Regions from separate parts of the Gottschalkia purinilytica genome, predicted to be linked through region 1. Evidence: a T-box and tRNA genes for the amino acid it is inferred to sense, from the RefSeq annotation. Region 1 holds a T-box; the other holds one or more tRNA genes.

Region 1 (10,060 bases):
TATTTTTTCTTTCATATTATAGTATTGATCTTTTAGGTCTAATTTAATTAGATTACTTCTATACTTTAAATTTAAATATTTAACAGCATTAGACAGTATCTTCTTTTTATTTTCAAATTTATTTTTATCATGATCTCTTATTATATATCTGACAGTAGTTTCTTCCACGGATCCATTTATACCTATTAAATGAAAAAAGCCTTCATATCCTTCTGTATATTGAGGTTTTTCATTTTCAGGTAACATAGAGTTTAATTCCATAGCTATTTCCATAGAATTAATCATCTTATTTTTTGAAGAACCAGGATGAACATTTCTGCCAGATATGATAATTTTAGCACTTGCTGCATTAAAATTTTCGTATTCAAGTTCTCCTATAGGACCACCATCTAGAGTATAAGCGAAGTCAGCACCAAATTTTTCGACATCAAATCTGTCAGCACCTCTACCTATTTCTTCATCTGGTGTAAATCCTACTTTTATAGTACCATGCTTTATGCTAGGGTTATTTACGATATATTCTATAGCAGTCATTATCTCAGCTACCCCAGCTTTATCATCAGCTCCTAACAGAGTTGTTCCATCTGTTGTAATTATAGTTTTACCTTTATATTCTTTAAGCTCAGGAAAATCCTTAGGAGATAAAACTATGTTATTCTCTTTGTTTAGAATGATATCTTTACCATCATAATTTTTTACTATTTGAGGATTCACATTAGCACCAGACATGTCAGGACTAGTATCCATATGAGCTATAAATCCTATAGCAGGAACATCCTTATCTATATTAGATGGGATAGTAGCCATTACATATCCATTTTCATCTACAGATGCATCGCTAATCCCCATTTCTTTAAGTTCACTTACTAATATTTTTGCTAAATTAAGTTGCTTCTTTGTACTAGGACATGTTTCAGAGCTTTCATCAGACATAGTGTCAATTTTTACATATCTTAAAAATTTCTCAATTACTTTTTCCATAAAATCTTCCTTTCTATGATTTTTTACCTATGTATAATAATCAGACATTTACTTATATTATACTCTCTTTATACAACATATATAGGATATTAAAAAATTAAATTATTACAATTTATTAAATATTAAATAAGCAATCATTGGTATTTAAGGCTTAATAAATTCTTGGATAAATTTGGAATTCAAGATGGGAAAGAAAAGTTACGATGATAAAGAATATATAGCAAAACTAAAAGTTAATATATCTGATTACGATTATAAAATAAACATTTGAAATATTTACAAAATTTACTACATACAATACAGTATATGTTATAATTAAAATATAAGAACATTTGTTCTAAAAATATACTAAATATACAAAAAATAGGACTAAAGACCTAAAAACAAAAAGATAATACTTTTAATTGAAATTTATGTAAGAAAGTGATACTATATACCGTGGATTGGAACATACTGAATGATAAATTTGTTTAAATATGTCATACGACAATATAAAATAGAAAATTATAAATGTTTTTAAATAAGGAAGGAAACATATTATGAAGAAAGGTGATGTAAAAGAAATGAAAGGGATAATAAGAACTAAACAAGAAGAATTAAACTGTCTTTTATCAGGAGAAAATGTAGATAAAAACGAAGCATTGAAATTAAGTATCGAACTGGACGAATTGATATATAGATATTATTGTTTAATAGGTGAATAAAAGAGCATGTTTGCTAAAATGCAAACATACTTTTTTTATCCTAAAGTTACATCTAAAAACATCATTAATACAAATCCTATCAATATACCATATGTAGCTTGTCTTTCATACCCATTCTTATGCGTTTCAGGTATTATTTCATTACTAATAACAAATAACATGGCACCAGCGGCAAATGATAACGCGAAAGGTAATATAGGTCTTGCAATTTGAACTAGAACTACTCCAATGATCCCACCAATAGGTTCTACTAATCCAGTGGCAAGAGCTATTAAAAAAGCTTGTTTTGTAGAAAATTTTTCTCTTAATAATGCTAATGCTACTGCCAATCCCTCAGGCATATTTTGTAGACCTATACCTATAGCTAAAGTAATACCATTTGCGATATTTCCATCTCCAAATCCTACCCCTACAGCTAAACCTTCAGGGAAATTATGTATAGTTATAGCTATTATAAACAACCATAACTTAGCTAATGATTCGGTATTTTCCCTTTCAGGACTATTCAAAAAGTGTGTATGAGGAGAGTATTTATCAGTAAAGTCTAAAAATAAACCTCCTACTAATATTCCTAAAGCAGCAAAACCTGCTCCTTTAAATCCCCCTCCTCCGTACTCAATTGAAGGGATTACTAATGAAAATGAAGTAGCAGCTAGCATTACTCCAGCAGCAAAACCTAACAATACATCTAACATTTTACTAGATATATTTCTAGTGAAAAATATAGGTAATGCTCCTAATCCTGTAAATAGTCCAGCTATTACACTGGCCAAAATTCCTATAAAAATTATGTTATCAGAGCTGATAATATTAGTCATGTCTCACCTCTCAAAAGTTAATTAAGTTGAAATTACATTCTATCAGAAAAAGTAGAAATGATAAATACTACTATATATATGTATATCTCATTTATATGTTATTAAACATTTAAATAAACATATTTTCAAACATTAAAAACTTTATTATTTTTTATAGTCTATATTCATACCTTAATTAATATAAGTAAATAAAATATGTCTAATATTTTATACAACTATTGTATAAAAGATACATAAAATGTTTATAATCTAGCAAATGTAATGTATGAAAGAGGGAGGAAGACTATGAAAGGTAATAGTAATAGTATGCCTATTAAAAATATATATCAAAAATATCTGGAAAAATATAGAACTAGCAAAGAGTTCAGAATTATAATAATTACATGTGCATCTGTATTCATATTTGGCTTTTTACTTGGATATATCTTTACAGAGGCAGAAAAAACAGAAATGATTGAAGCTATACAAAAAGAGCAAGAAAATATAGGACAAACAAAGAATATACCTAATATTGCAGATGAAGTAATTCCATCAATAGTTTTGGTGAGAAATAGAGTTAAAATTAAAGATGGAGAAAATGTAGAGATGAAAGACAAAGGGATAGGATCTGGAATTATATATAAAGATGATGGATACATAATAACTAATCAGCATGTTGTAAATAAAGCTTCAGAAGTAATAGTTACTCTTAGTGATGGTTCAGAATATAAGGGTGAGATTGTAGGTGAAGATAAAAGAAGTGATTTAGCTGTAATTAAAATTCCAGGGAGTGCTTTTAGAGATGTTAAGATAGGAGACTCCGATAGATTAAAAGTTGGAGAGCGTGTAATAGCTATAGGAAATCCTGTAGGAGAAGTATTTAATAGTACTGTCACAGATGGAATAATAAGTGGACTTAATAGAACTATTATGATGAATAATAGAAGAATGACTCTCATACAAACTAGCGCCGCTATAAATCCAGGTAATAGTGGTGGAGCTTTAGTAAATGAAAAAGGAGAGGTCATAGGAATAAATAGTGCAAAACTTACAGGTGAAGAGATAGAAGGGATGGGATTTGCAATACCTATAAATGATGCATTACCAATTATAGATGAATTAATAGAATACGGATATATAAAAAGACCTTGGTTGGGTCTTGGACTAGGAGAGACAACGGATGAATTAGTTGAGAGATACAAGATACCGAAAGGAATATACATAGGAAAGATAGATGAGATTGGTCCTGGAAGTAAAAGTGGTCTTATAGAAGGTGATATTATATTAGAAATAGATAATAAAAGAGTGGAAAGTTTAAGTGTAATGTCTTCAGTTATTGACAAATACAATCCAGGTGATGAAATAAAAATAAAGGTTTTTAGAAGAGGAAATTATAAATATATAAACTTAGTATTAGAAGAAGCTCCACCTAATAGATAAAAAATAAGAAAATTGAAAAAAACTAAAAATTTTGATACTCTATATTAGAATTCCAAAATTGAGGAGTTGGTATCTTGAAAGATATAGAGTTAGCTAAAGATACTCTTGAAAAAGAAAATTTATCTCTTGTAATTGTAAAAGATGGTAAAATACTATTTAGAAGTGCTGATAAAGGGATAAAGCCAATATATAATGCAGTACTACAATCTGAAAAAAACTTTAAAGGTTCAAGTATTGCAGATAAAGTTACTGGAAAGGCTGCTGCACTATTATGTAAATGTTTAGATATAAAAAGATTATTTACAGAGATTATATCTGAAGGGGCAATAAATGTATTAGAAAACAGTCATATTATCTTCACTTATGATAAAGCTATTCCATATATCAAAAATAGGGATATGACAGATGTTTGTCCTATAGAAAAAATAGCACAATATATAGATGAACCTGAAGTATTAATTAGCAAAATATCAGAATTTCTTGAAAATATAAGAAAAAGTAGCTAGAAAGAAAATAAACCATGAGAACTTTGATATAAAAAGCTTTCATGGTTAATCTTTTTTAGAAAAAATTATAATTGTATATTATTTATATGATAGACAAGCTATAGAACTAAATCTTATAATCTAAAATTAAATATTTAATAAAAAGGTGGAATAATATGAATAATAAATTTACTACAAAAGACTTAGTATTAACAGGAATATTATTAGGATTAGGACTGATTATTCCTATGGTATTTCATTTGTTCGGAGGTACAGGACCAATATTTTTACCTATGCATATATCAGTACTAATAGGAGGTTTTTTACTACCACCATATTTTGCATTAGTTTTAGGAATAGCAACTCCACTATTAAGTAGTGTAGTTACAGGTATGCCACCTATATTTCCAATAGGTATAATAATGATGGCTGAGTTAGGTTCCTATGGATTAATAACCTCACTTATTTCAAAAAAGTTTGAAACTTTAGTTATACCTTCACTAGTAACAGCACAAGTAGTAGGTAGAATAGTTGCAGGAATTACAGTATTTATTTTATCTACATTTTTTGGAGTTAAAATGAATCCTATAATATTTGTAAAGGGATCAATAATTACTGGAATACCAGGAATATTAATACAACTAATATTAATACCAACACTAATATATACTATTAAAATAACTAAGAAAGTAAAAGCATAGGTTATTTAAGCTTACTTTAAAATAAGACTATTAAAATAGGTATATTACATAGCAGGTATTTAATAAGTTCTTTGAAGTATAAGGTTATGGTAATATTACAGTTATATCTTTTCCTTTTTACTTAATACCCATAGTAATATAAATCCTGCTACTATGAAAACTACAGAAAGGATAATCTCATATATTAAAGACATATAAATCACCTCTTTTTTTAATTAATTAATATATTAAGTATAGTATCTGCAAAATATAACAAAATATATATAAGAAAAGATATATAGAGGTGAATTATTAATGAAAGATTTTATTGAAATAGTTATACAAACTTTTTTAGCTTTTTTTGCAATACTATATATAACTAGGCTATTAGGGAGACAGCAAATTTCTCAATTTACATTTTATGAGTATATCAATGGTATAACATTTGGTTCTATAGCAGCTACACTTGCTACAGACTTAGATAATAGAACATGGCAACATTTTGTTGGACTCTTATTATTTGGAGCTCTGACATATTCAGTTTCTAAAGCTACTCTTAAAAGTAGAACCCTAGAAAAAGTTTTGGATGGAGAACCTATTTTAGTAATTCAAGATGGACAGATACTGGAGAAAAATTTGAGCAGAACAAGATATAACATGGATGATCTTCGGCTTTTATTAAGACAATCAAACTGCTTTTCCCCTGAAGATGTAGAGGTAGGAATATTAGAGGTAAATGGACTATTAAGTATAATTAAAAAGGCAGAAAAGAGAAATGTTACTTTAGGAGATTTAAACTTAGACCTTAAACCTGAAACTTTACCTACTGAAATAGTTTTAGATGGACAAATAATATATGAAAATCTTAAGAAAAGAAAGCTAACAGGTGAGCAATTAATGAGAGAATTGAAAAAGCATAACATAAGTAGAATAGATGAAGTTATGTATGCTACAGTAGATAGCAATGGTAAATTTTATATAGATAAGTTTAAAGATAATATAAGACCAGGAAGCGACTTAAGTGAAGATAATAAAGGTATTTAGAAATAAAAATATAACATGAAAACATATCTTGACATAAATTAAAAATATATCTATAATTTAAGTTAAAATATATTAAAGCTATGAGAGGACGAGTAAATTAGAAGTAGTCTAAAGAGAGGGGATGTCGTGGCTGTAAGCACCCTAGATTTACCTAATTGAAAACTACCCTTGAGTTGTATCTGAAATCCTATATGGAGTAAAGATGTCCGTTGATTACGTTATAATCATTAGAGTGAAGTTTAATTAAAAAACTTTTAATTAGGGTGGAACCGTGTGAGCAATCAACTCTCGCCCCTAGAAAAAATTCTAGGTGTGAGAGTTTTTTTATTGTATAAAGTCTAAAATTAAATAAGGAGGATGAAGTTCATATGTCTAAGATAAGCATTAAATTACCTGACGGATCAGTAAGAGAGTATGATAAAGGAACAAAAGTTATAGATATAGCAAAAGATATAAGTGAAGGATTAGCAAGAGTTGTTGTAGGAGCTAAAGTTAATGGAGAATTATCAGAACTGAACAAAGAAATAACAGAGGATTCTAATTTAGAATTACTAAAATTTGATGATGAAGATGGGAAAGAAATATTCAGACATACAAGTGCTCATATGCTTGCACAAGCAGTAAAAAGACATTTCCCAGATGCTAAGCTTGCTATAGGACCTTCGATAAAAGATGGGTTTTACTATGATATAGATACAGAACACAGATTTACTCCAGAAGATTTAGAACTACTAGAAAAAGAAATGAAAAAGATAGCTAAAGAAGACTTGAAAATAGAAAGATTTGCACTATCTAGAGAAGAAGCTTTAAAATCTTTAAAAGAGCAGAAAGAAGAATACAAAGTAGAATTAGTAGAAGATTTACCTGAAGGATCAGAAATATCTTTCTATAAGCAAGGAGAGTTTACAGATCTTTGTAGAGGACCACACTTACCAAGTACTAAAAAAGTAAAAGCTGTTAAATTAACAAGTATCGCAGGAGCATATTGGAGAGGTGACGAAAAAAGACCAATGCTTCAAAGAATATATGGTACTTCTTTTGAAAAGCAAAAAGATTTAGATGCATATCTTGAAATGCTAGAAGAAGCTAAGAAAAGAGATCATAGAAAGCTAGGTAAAGAATTAGGCTTATTTACTATGCATAACGAAGGGCCAGGATTTCCATTTTTCCATCCAAAAGGAATGGTTCTTTGGAATACAATACAACAATTCTGGAGAGAAGAACATTTAAAAAGAGGATATGGAGAAATAAAAACTCCTATAATGTTAAATCAACAATTGTGGCATCAATCAGGGCACTGGGAACACTATAAAGAAAATATGTATACTACAAAAATAGATGAACTAGATTATGCTGTGAAGCCTATGAACTGTCCTGGAGCTATGCTTATATACAAGTCAGAAATGTACAGTTATAGAGATTTACCACTTAGATGGGCTGAGCTTGGTCAGGTGCATAGACATGAATTAGCTGGCGCATTACATGGTCTTATGAGAGTAAGAACTTTTACTCAAGATGATGCACATATATTTATGCTACCAGAACAAGTTAAAGAAGAATTGATAAAAGTAATAGATTTAGCTGACCACGTATATAAAGTATTTGGATTCAAATACCATGTGGAACTTTCTACAAGGCCAGAAAGCTACATGGGAACATTAGAACAATGGGATAAAGCAACAAATAACTTAAGGGAAGCATTAGAAGAAAAAGGATTAAATTATATTATAAATGAGGGAGATGGAGCATTTTACGGACCTAAGATAGATTTCCATCTAGAAGATAGTTTAGGACGTACATGGCAATGTGCTACTATCCAATTAGACTTCCAAATGCCTGAAAGATTTGATTTAACATATACTGGTCAAGATAGTGAAAAACATAGACCAGTTATGATTCACAGAACTATTTTAGGAAGTATGGAAAGATTTATAGGTATTCTTATAGAACACTTTGCAGGTAAATTCCCAGTTTGGTTATCACCTGTTCAAGTTAGTGTATTACCAATATCAGATAAATATAATGATTATGCATATGAAGTTAAAAAGAAATTAGAAAATCAAGGTGTAAGAGTAGAAATAGATTCAAGATCAGAAAAAATAGGATATAAAATAAGAGAAGCTCAAATGGCTAAAACTCCATATATGCTAATAGTTGGAGAAAAAGAAGTTGAAAATGGAGAAGTATCTGTAAGGGATAGAGAAGAAGGAGATATTGGCTCTATAAAAGTTGAAGACTTCGTTTCAAGAATTGTAAAAGAGATAGAAGAAAAGAAATAAAATATTAAATAAAAAATGCCAAAACTATTCTAAGTTAAAAAGATGGTTTTGGCATTAATTTTGGGTATATTTAAACTTATAGTAAGTGAAAATAAGAAATTATTTTTTATTATTAATTTAAGATACTTGAAATTATATTTAATAAGCATTAAAAGTGGGAATAACTACTATAATGATTGAATCTTTATATAGCATAATAAAAGAATAGATAAATCTAACTTGAAGAAGGAGCTTAAAATGTCAAAAAATATTTCAGTTAAATTTAATGTTCAATTACAAGAGTCAAAATTTATAGAAAGAACAAATAGATTTATATTAAAATGTGAGATTAATTCTAAATCTTTAGATAATGGGATGGATCACAATATAGTTGAAGCTCACTTAGGAGATACAGGAAGGCTAAAAGAAATACTTATACCTGGATGTAAAGTATGGTTAAAACCAGCAGATAATCCTAATAGAAAAACAAAATGGACAGCAGTATTATGTAAAACTTCAGATAACGGATCTTTAATATCTCTTGTATCTACTCTACCAACTAAACTTATTAACAAAGCACTTAGAGAAAATGCATTAGAAGAATTCGAAGGTTGGAAATTTTTGAAGAGTGAATATAAAATGGGAAACTCTAGATTTGATTTTTTATTAGAAAACAATCAAGGAAAAAAGATGCTACTTGAAGTTAAAAGTGTTACTCATATTGTAAAAGATGGTTTAGGTTTATTTCCAGATGCAGTTACAGCTAGAGGAGCTAGACATGTTAGAGAATTAAGAGAGATTGCAAAAGAAAATGAAGATATAGAGACAGCTATTTTGTTCGTAGCTCAAAGGGAAGATGTAGAAGTCATAAAAGCTAATCGTGATATAGATCCTAACTTTGCAGATGAAATTGAAAAAGCAAAGAAAGATGGAGTAAAGATATTTGGACGTAAATGTCATATTGATTTAGAAAAGATAGTTTTGGGAGATAGGGTTGTAGTAAAATAAAAACAAGAAAAATAGATAGTAATTTTTAAAATTATAATAAAATGTATTTTAACAATTATCTTAATAAATTATGGTATAATTATTGAATTAGTTATGAGAATAAAATTTTAAAAATGAGTTACAGTGTAAAAAGATAGGTTACCAGAAAGGAACATACTAGATGAATCTAATTATACTATTTGAAAGTGACTACATTGAAGAGAGGAAAGTTAGGCTTACAGGAAGAAGATTTGAACATATAATATCAGTGCATAGAGCCAGTATAGGTGACAGATTACGTGTAGGAATGCTAAATGGTAAAATAGGTGAAGGATATATTACACAATTGAATGATAATTTCTTAGAAATGGAAATATCTCTTACAGATAATCCTCCTTCTCCATCTAATGTACAATTAATTCTAGCAATGCCTAGACCAAAAGCTTTAAAGAGAATTATTCAAGATGTTACTACTATGGGAATAAAAAAAATATATATAATAAAAACTTGGAGAGTAGAGAAGAGTTTTTGGAGCAGTCCTGTGTTAGAAGAAGATAATTTATTTGAGCATATGATATTAGGACTAGAACAGGGTAAAGACACTATTTTGCCTGAAATCAGGATTGTAAAGCTTTTTAAACCATTTGTGGAAGATGAAATTCCTGTTATAATTAAAAATACTAG
Region 2 (4,614 bases), on a different contig from region 1:
TTCCAATATGCCGGACCACCATGTGTACAAGGTCCTTGTACAGAGGGGAAAATGACTTGTGGAAAAATAAAGGAAGTAAGGGAAAAATTTAAATCACTTTAGCTTAAGTCACATATATGTGAGATGTAAGCAAAAATAGAGGTGAAATCATGGAAAATTTAGAAAACTATATAGAAGGTCGTAATCCTGTTATAGAAGCATTAAAGTCTGAAAGAAGCATAGAAAAAATATTAATATCTAAAAGTGCTAATAAGGGATCTATTAATAAGATAATAGGAATGGCAAAAGATAAAAGAATAGTTATTCAGTATGTTGAGAAGTCAAAATTAGATTCTTTATCAGATACAAACTCTCATCAAGGTGTTATAGCAATAGTATCTCCTTATTCATATAAAACTGTAGATGATATTTTAGAGTTTGCTGAGAGTAAGAATGAAGATCCATTTATTATAATTCTTGATGAAATAGAAGACCCACATAACTTAGGTGCCATAATTCGTACAGCAGAATGTGCTGGAGCACATGGAGTTATAATACCAAAAAGAAGATCAGCAGGAATTACACCTACTGTAATAAAAACATCAGCAGGAGCAGTTGAGTATATACCAGTAGCAAAAGTATCAAATATTAGCTCTGTTATAGAAGAGTTAAAAATTAAAGGCATATGGATATATGGGGCTCATATGGAAGGTGAATACTATTACGAAAAAGACTTGAAAGGCCCTATCGGGCTAGTTATAGGTAGTGAAGGAAAAGGAATAGGAAGACTGGTAAAAGAAAAGTGTGATTTTCTAATAAAAATACCTATGGCTGGAAAAGTATCATCTTTAAATGCTTCTGTCGCTACATCTATAGTGGCATATGAGGTTGTAAGACAGAGGAGACTAGATTAATGATATGAAGGGTATGCATAAAGAATATCTGTTTGTAGATGGATATAATATAATAAACGCTTGGGAAGACTTAAGAGAGTTAAGTAATATAAGCTTAGAGTCAGCTAGAAATGAGCTTGTTGAAATTATGGCAGAGTATCAAAGTTATACTGGTATTAAAGTAACTATAGTGTTTGATGCACACTTGGTAAAAGGAAGTAGTGAAAAAAAAGAAAAAATAAAGGGTGTAGAAATTATATACACAAAGGAAAAAGAAACTGCTGATCACTATATAGAAAAAATACTAGACTCTATCGGTAGAACTAAAAAAGTACGGGTTGCTACATCTGATTGGGTAGAACAACAGATAGTAATGGGTAGAGGTGGAACGAGAGTATCAGCAAGAGAATTAAAATTAGAAATAGGCCAGCATAAGGAAGCTATAAGAAGAAAAAATATCAAGCTAAATGAATCTAATGATCTAATTATAGGAAGGCTAGATAAAGAGACTTTAGAGAAGCTTGAAAAATGGGGAAAGAATAGCTAAATTACTTGACTGATAGAAGTTCATTAATATATAATATGAATTATAAGTTCAAGGGGGACTTTAACTAATTACTGGAGGGGATGTTTTGTGGCCTTAAGCGTACAAAAGGAAACATTAATAGAAACTTATGAAGAATTAAAAGATGAAGTAATTGTTGAAGATGCTAAAAATGGTAATTCTATGGCCTTAGAGTATCTTATCAAGAAGTATAAGAACTTTGTAAGGGCCAAGGCGAGATCTTATTTTTTAATTGGGGCAGATAAAGAAGATATAATTCAAGAAGGGATGATAGGATTATATAAAGCTATCCGCGACTATAATCAAGACAAGCTTACTTCTTTTAGAGCGTTTGCAGAACTTTGCATAACACGACAAATCATAACAGCTATAAAAACAGCTACACGACAGAAACATATACCGCTTAATTCATATGTTTCACTGAATAAACCTATATATGATGAGGAATCAGATAGAACTCTACTTGATGTCTTAACTGGAGTTAAGATTACTGACCCAGAAGAATTAATAATAAGTAGAGAAGAACTAAGAAATATTGAAAGTAAAATTGGGGAAATATTAAGTGACTTAGAATGGGAAGTATTGATTTCATACCTACAAGGTAAATCATATCAAGAGATAGCAGTAGACTTAAAAAGACATGTGAAATCTATTGATAATGCGCTTCAAAGAGTTAAACGAAAACTAGAGAGATACTTGGAAGTAAGAGATTTATAAAAATGTATATAAAGTAAAATTACAGTAACTTTTTGCAGTTGACATTAAACTATGCAAGTAGTAAAATATCTAGGTGGCGAAATGCCCACGTAGCTCAGTAGGTGGAGCACTTGCATGGTAAGCAAGAGGTCACCGGTTCAAGTCCGGTCGTGGGCTCCATATTAAATACATAAATGGAACGCCTAAACTTAAATACTTTGAATTTTGATAAAAATGACTGTTGAGATAGTCATTATTATGTTTTATAAATTGTAAGAGCCTATAAGTGTAAGGAGGAGTAAAAATGGGAAAAGCAAAATTTGAAAGAAATAAGCCACACGTAAACATAGGAACAATAGGACACGTTGACCACGGTAAAACAACATTAACAGCAGCAATCACAATCGTATTAAACAAAAGATTTGGAACAGGAGAAGGAGTAGCATACGATAATATAGATAAAGCTCCAGAAGAAAGAGAAAGAGGAATAACAATATCAACATCACACGTTGAATATGAAACAGATGCTAGACACTATGCACACGTAGACTGTCCAGGCCATGCTGACTACGTAAAGAACATGATTACAGGAGCAGCACAAATGGACGGAGCTATCTTAGTATGTTCAGCAGCAGATGGTCCAATGCCACAAACAAGAGAGCATATATTACTATCAAAACAAGTAGGAGTACCTAAAATAGTAGTATTCTTAAACAAAGCAGACATGGTAAACGACGAAGAACTAATCGAACTAGTAGAAATGGAAGTAAGAGAATTATTAAGCGAATATGAATTCGATGGAGATAACACACCAATCGTAGTAGGATCAGCATTAAAAGCAGTAGAAGATCCAGACGGAGAATGGGGAGACAAAATCGTAGAATTAATGAAAGTAGTAGACGAAACAATCCCAACACCAGAAAGAGATACAGACAAAACATTCTTAATGCCAGTAGAAGACGTATTCTCAATTACAGGTAGAGGAACAGTTGCAACAGGAAGAGTAGAAAGAGGAGTATTAAAAGTACAAGATAACTTAGAAATCATAGGATTAACAGAAGAATCAAGAACAGTAGTATGTACAGGAATTGAAATGTTCAGAAAGTTATTAGACGAAGCGCAAGCAGGAGATAACATAGGAGCATTATTAAGAGGTGTGCAAAGAGACGAGATCGAAAGAGGTCAAGTATTAGCAAAACCAGGAACAATAACACCACATACAAAATTTAAGTCAGAAGTATACGTATTAGGAAAAGAAGAAGGTGGAAGACATACACCATTCTTTGATGGATACAGACCACAATTCTACTTCAGAACAACAGACGTAACAGGATCAATCAAATTAAATGAAGGCGTAGAAATGGTAATGCCAGGAGATAACGCAACATTCACAATAGAATTAATAACACCAATTGCGATGGAAGAAGGATTAAGATTCGCTATTCGTGAAGGTGGTAGAACAGTAGGAGCTGGAGTAGTTACTGAGATCTTAGGATAATTTTATGATTTATCTATATAGATGAATAGACTAGGTCTTTTGACCTAGTCTTTTTAAAAGCATTATTTGATTAAAAGTCAAGGATTATGTTAAAACTATACTATTAGTATAGGTAAAAAAGCTACTTTTTAACTTAAATTTGGTAGTGATGAAATAGGTCTTATGGAGTATTGATTGCATGCCTATATATGTAGTTTTTTATTGACATATAAAATGATTTATGATAATTTATATAAAGTGGTATAGTCATCTTTGGGTTAATCTGCCCTGATGCAGTTACTTATATATAGAAGTGGTCTAATATGTAGGAGGTGTTCACAGTGAGAAATAAAGTTACATTAGCATGTACAGAGTGTAAGCAAAGAAACTACGACACTATGAAAAATAAAAAAAATGATCCAGATAGAATAGAAATGAAAAAATACTGTAAATTCTGTCGTACTCATACACTCCATAAAGAAACTAAGTAATATATTAAATTCGTGTAAAAGGGATGTGAAGTGGGATGTCGGCTCAAACTAACACAGAAAAAGGAATGAACAAGAGAGCTGGATTTTTTAAGGGAGTAAAAGCAGAATTAAAAAAAGTAACTTGGCCAACGAAAAAAGAACTAATTAATGATACAATAATTGTATTAGTAATGTGTACAATAGTATCTTTAATAGTGTGGCTCATAGATACAGGATTACATCGTTTATTGTCATTGATATTAAGATAATATGATGAAGGAGGTAGAGACCTTTAAAGGTCTTGAAAATATGACAGATAGGTCAGAAAAAGGTAATTGGTATGTAGTTCATACTTATTCAGGTCATGAGAATAAGGTTAAGGCTAATATCGAGAAACTAGTTGAAAATAGAGGTATGCAAGACGTTGTTTTTAGTGTAAAGGTGCCGACTGAAGAATACACTGAAAGTAAAAACGGAAAGAAAAAGACAAAAGAGAGAAAGATGTTTCCAGGATATGTCTTAGTTAAAATGATA

The links. A T-box is a leader RNA that pairs with one kind of tRNA and senses whether it is charged. The one in region 1 lies ahead of thrS (threonine--tRNA ligase), so its partner is inferred to be a tRNA-Thr.
Region 2: it has a tRNA-Thr gene. The T-box ahead of thrS (threonine--tRNA ligase) is inferred to sense a tRNA for this amino acid. The anticodon was not compared.

What each region holds. Positions count from the first base shown of each region.
Region 1 is NZ_LGSS01000011.1:109,031-119,090, forward strand. Features, by position in the region: gene pepT (peptidase T) at 1-981, opposite strand, end outside; gene CLPU_RS16745 (aspartyl-phosphate phosphatase Spo0E family protein) at 1,521-1,685, shown strand; gene CLPU_RS11665 (ZIP family metal transporter) at 1,721-2,503, opposite strand; gene CLPU_RS11670 (S1C family serine protease) at 2,789-3,922, shown strand; gene CLPU_RS11675 (DUF1893 domain-containing protein) at 3,997-4,428, shown strand; gene CLPU_RS11680 (ECF transporter S component) at 4,584-5,108, shown strand; gene CLPU_RS11685 (YetF domain-containing protein) at 5,403-6,131, shown strand; T-box leader at 6,203-6,430, shown strand; gene thrS (threonine--tRNA ligase) at 6,500-8,410, shown strand; gene sfsA (DNA/RNA nuclease SfsA) at 8,648-9,397, shown strand; gene CLPU_RS11700 (16S rRNA (uracil(1498)-N(3))-methyltransferase) at 9,558-10,060, shown strand, end outside.
Region 2 is NZ_LGSS01000010.1:66,729-71,342, forward strand. Features, by position in the region: gene thyX (FAD-dependent thymidylate synthase) at 1-102, shown strand, start outside; gene rlmB (23S rRNA (guanosine(2251)-2'-O)-methyltransferase RlmB) at 150-893, shown strand; gene CLPU_RS10660 (NYN domain-containing protein) at 898-1,419, shown strand; gene sigH (RNA polymerase sporulation sigma factor SigH) at 1,507-2,154, shown strand; tRNA gene CLPU_RS10670 (tRNA-Thr) at 2,238-2,313, shown strand; gene tuf (elongation factor Tu) at 2,438-3,631, shown strand; gene rpmG (50S ribosomal protein L33) at 3,952-4,101, shown strand; gene secE (preprotein translocase subunit SecE) at 4,137-4,349, shown strand; gene nusG (transcription termination/antitermination protein NusG) at 4,390-4,614, shown strand, end outside.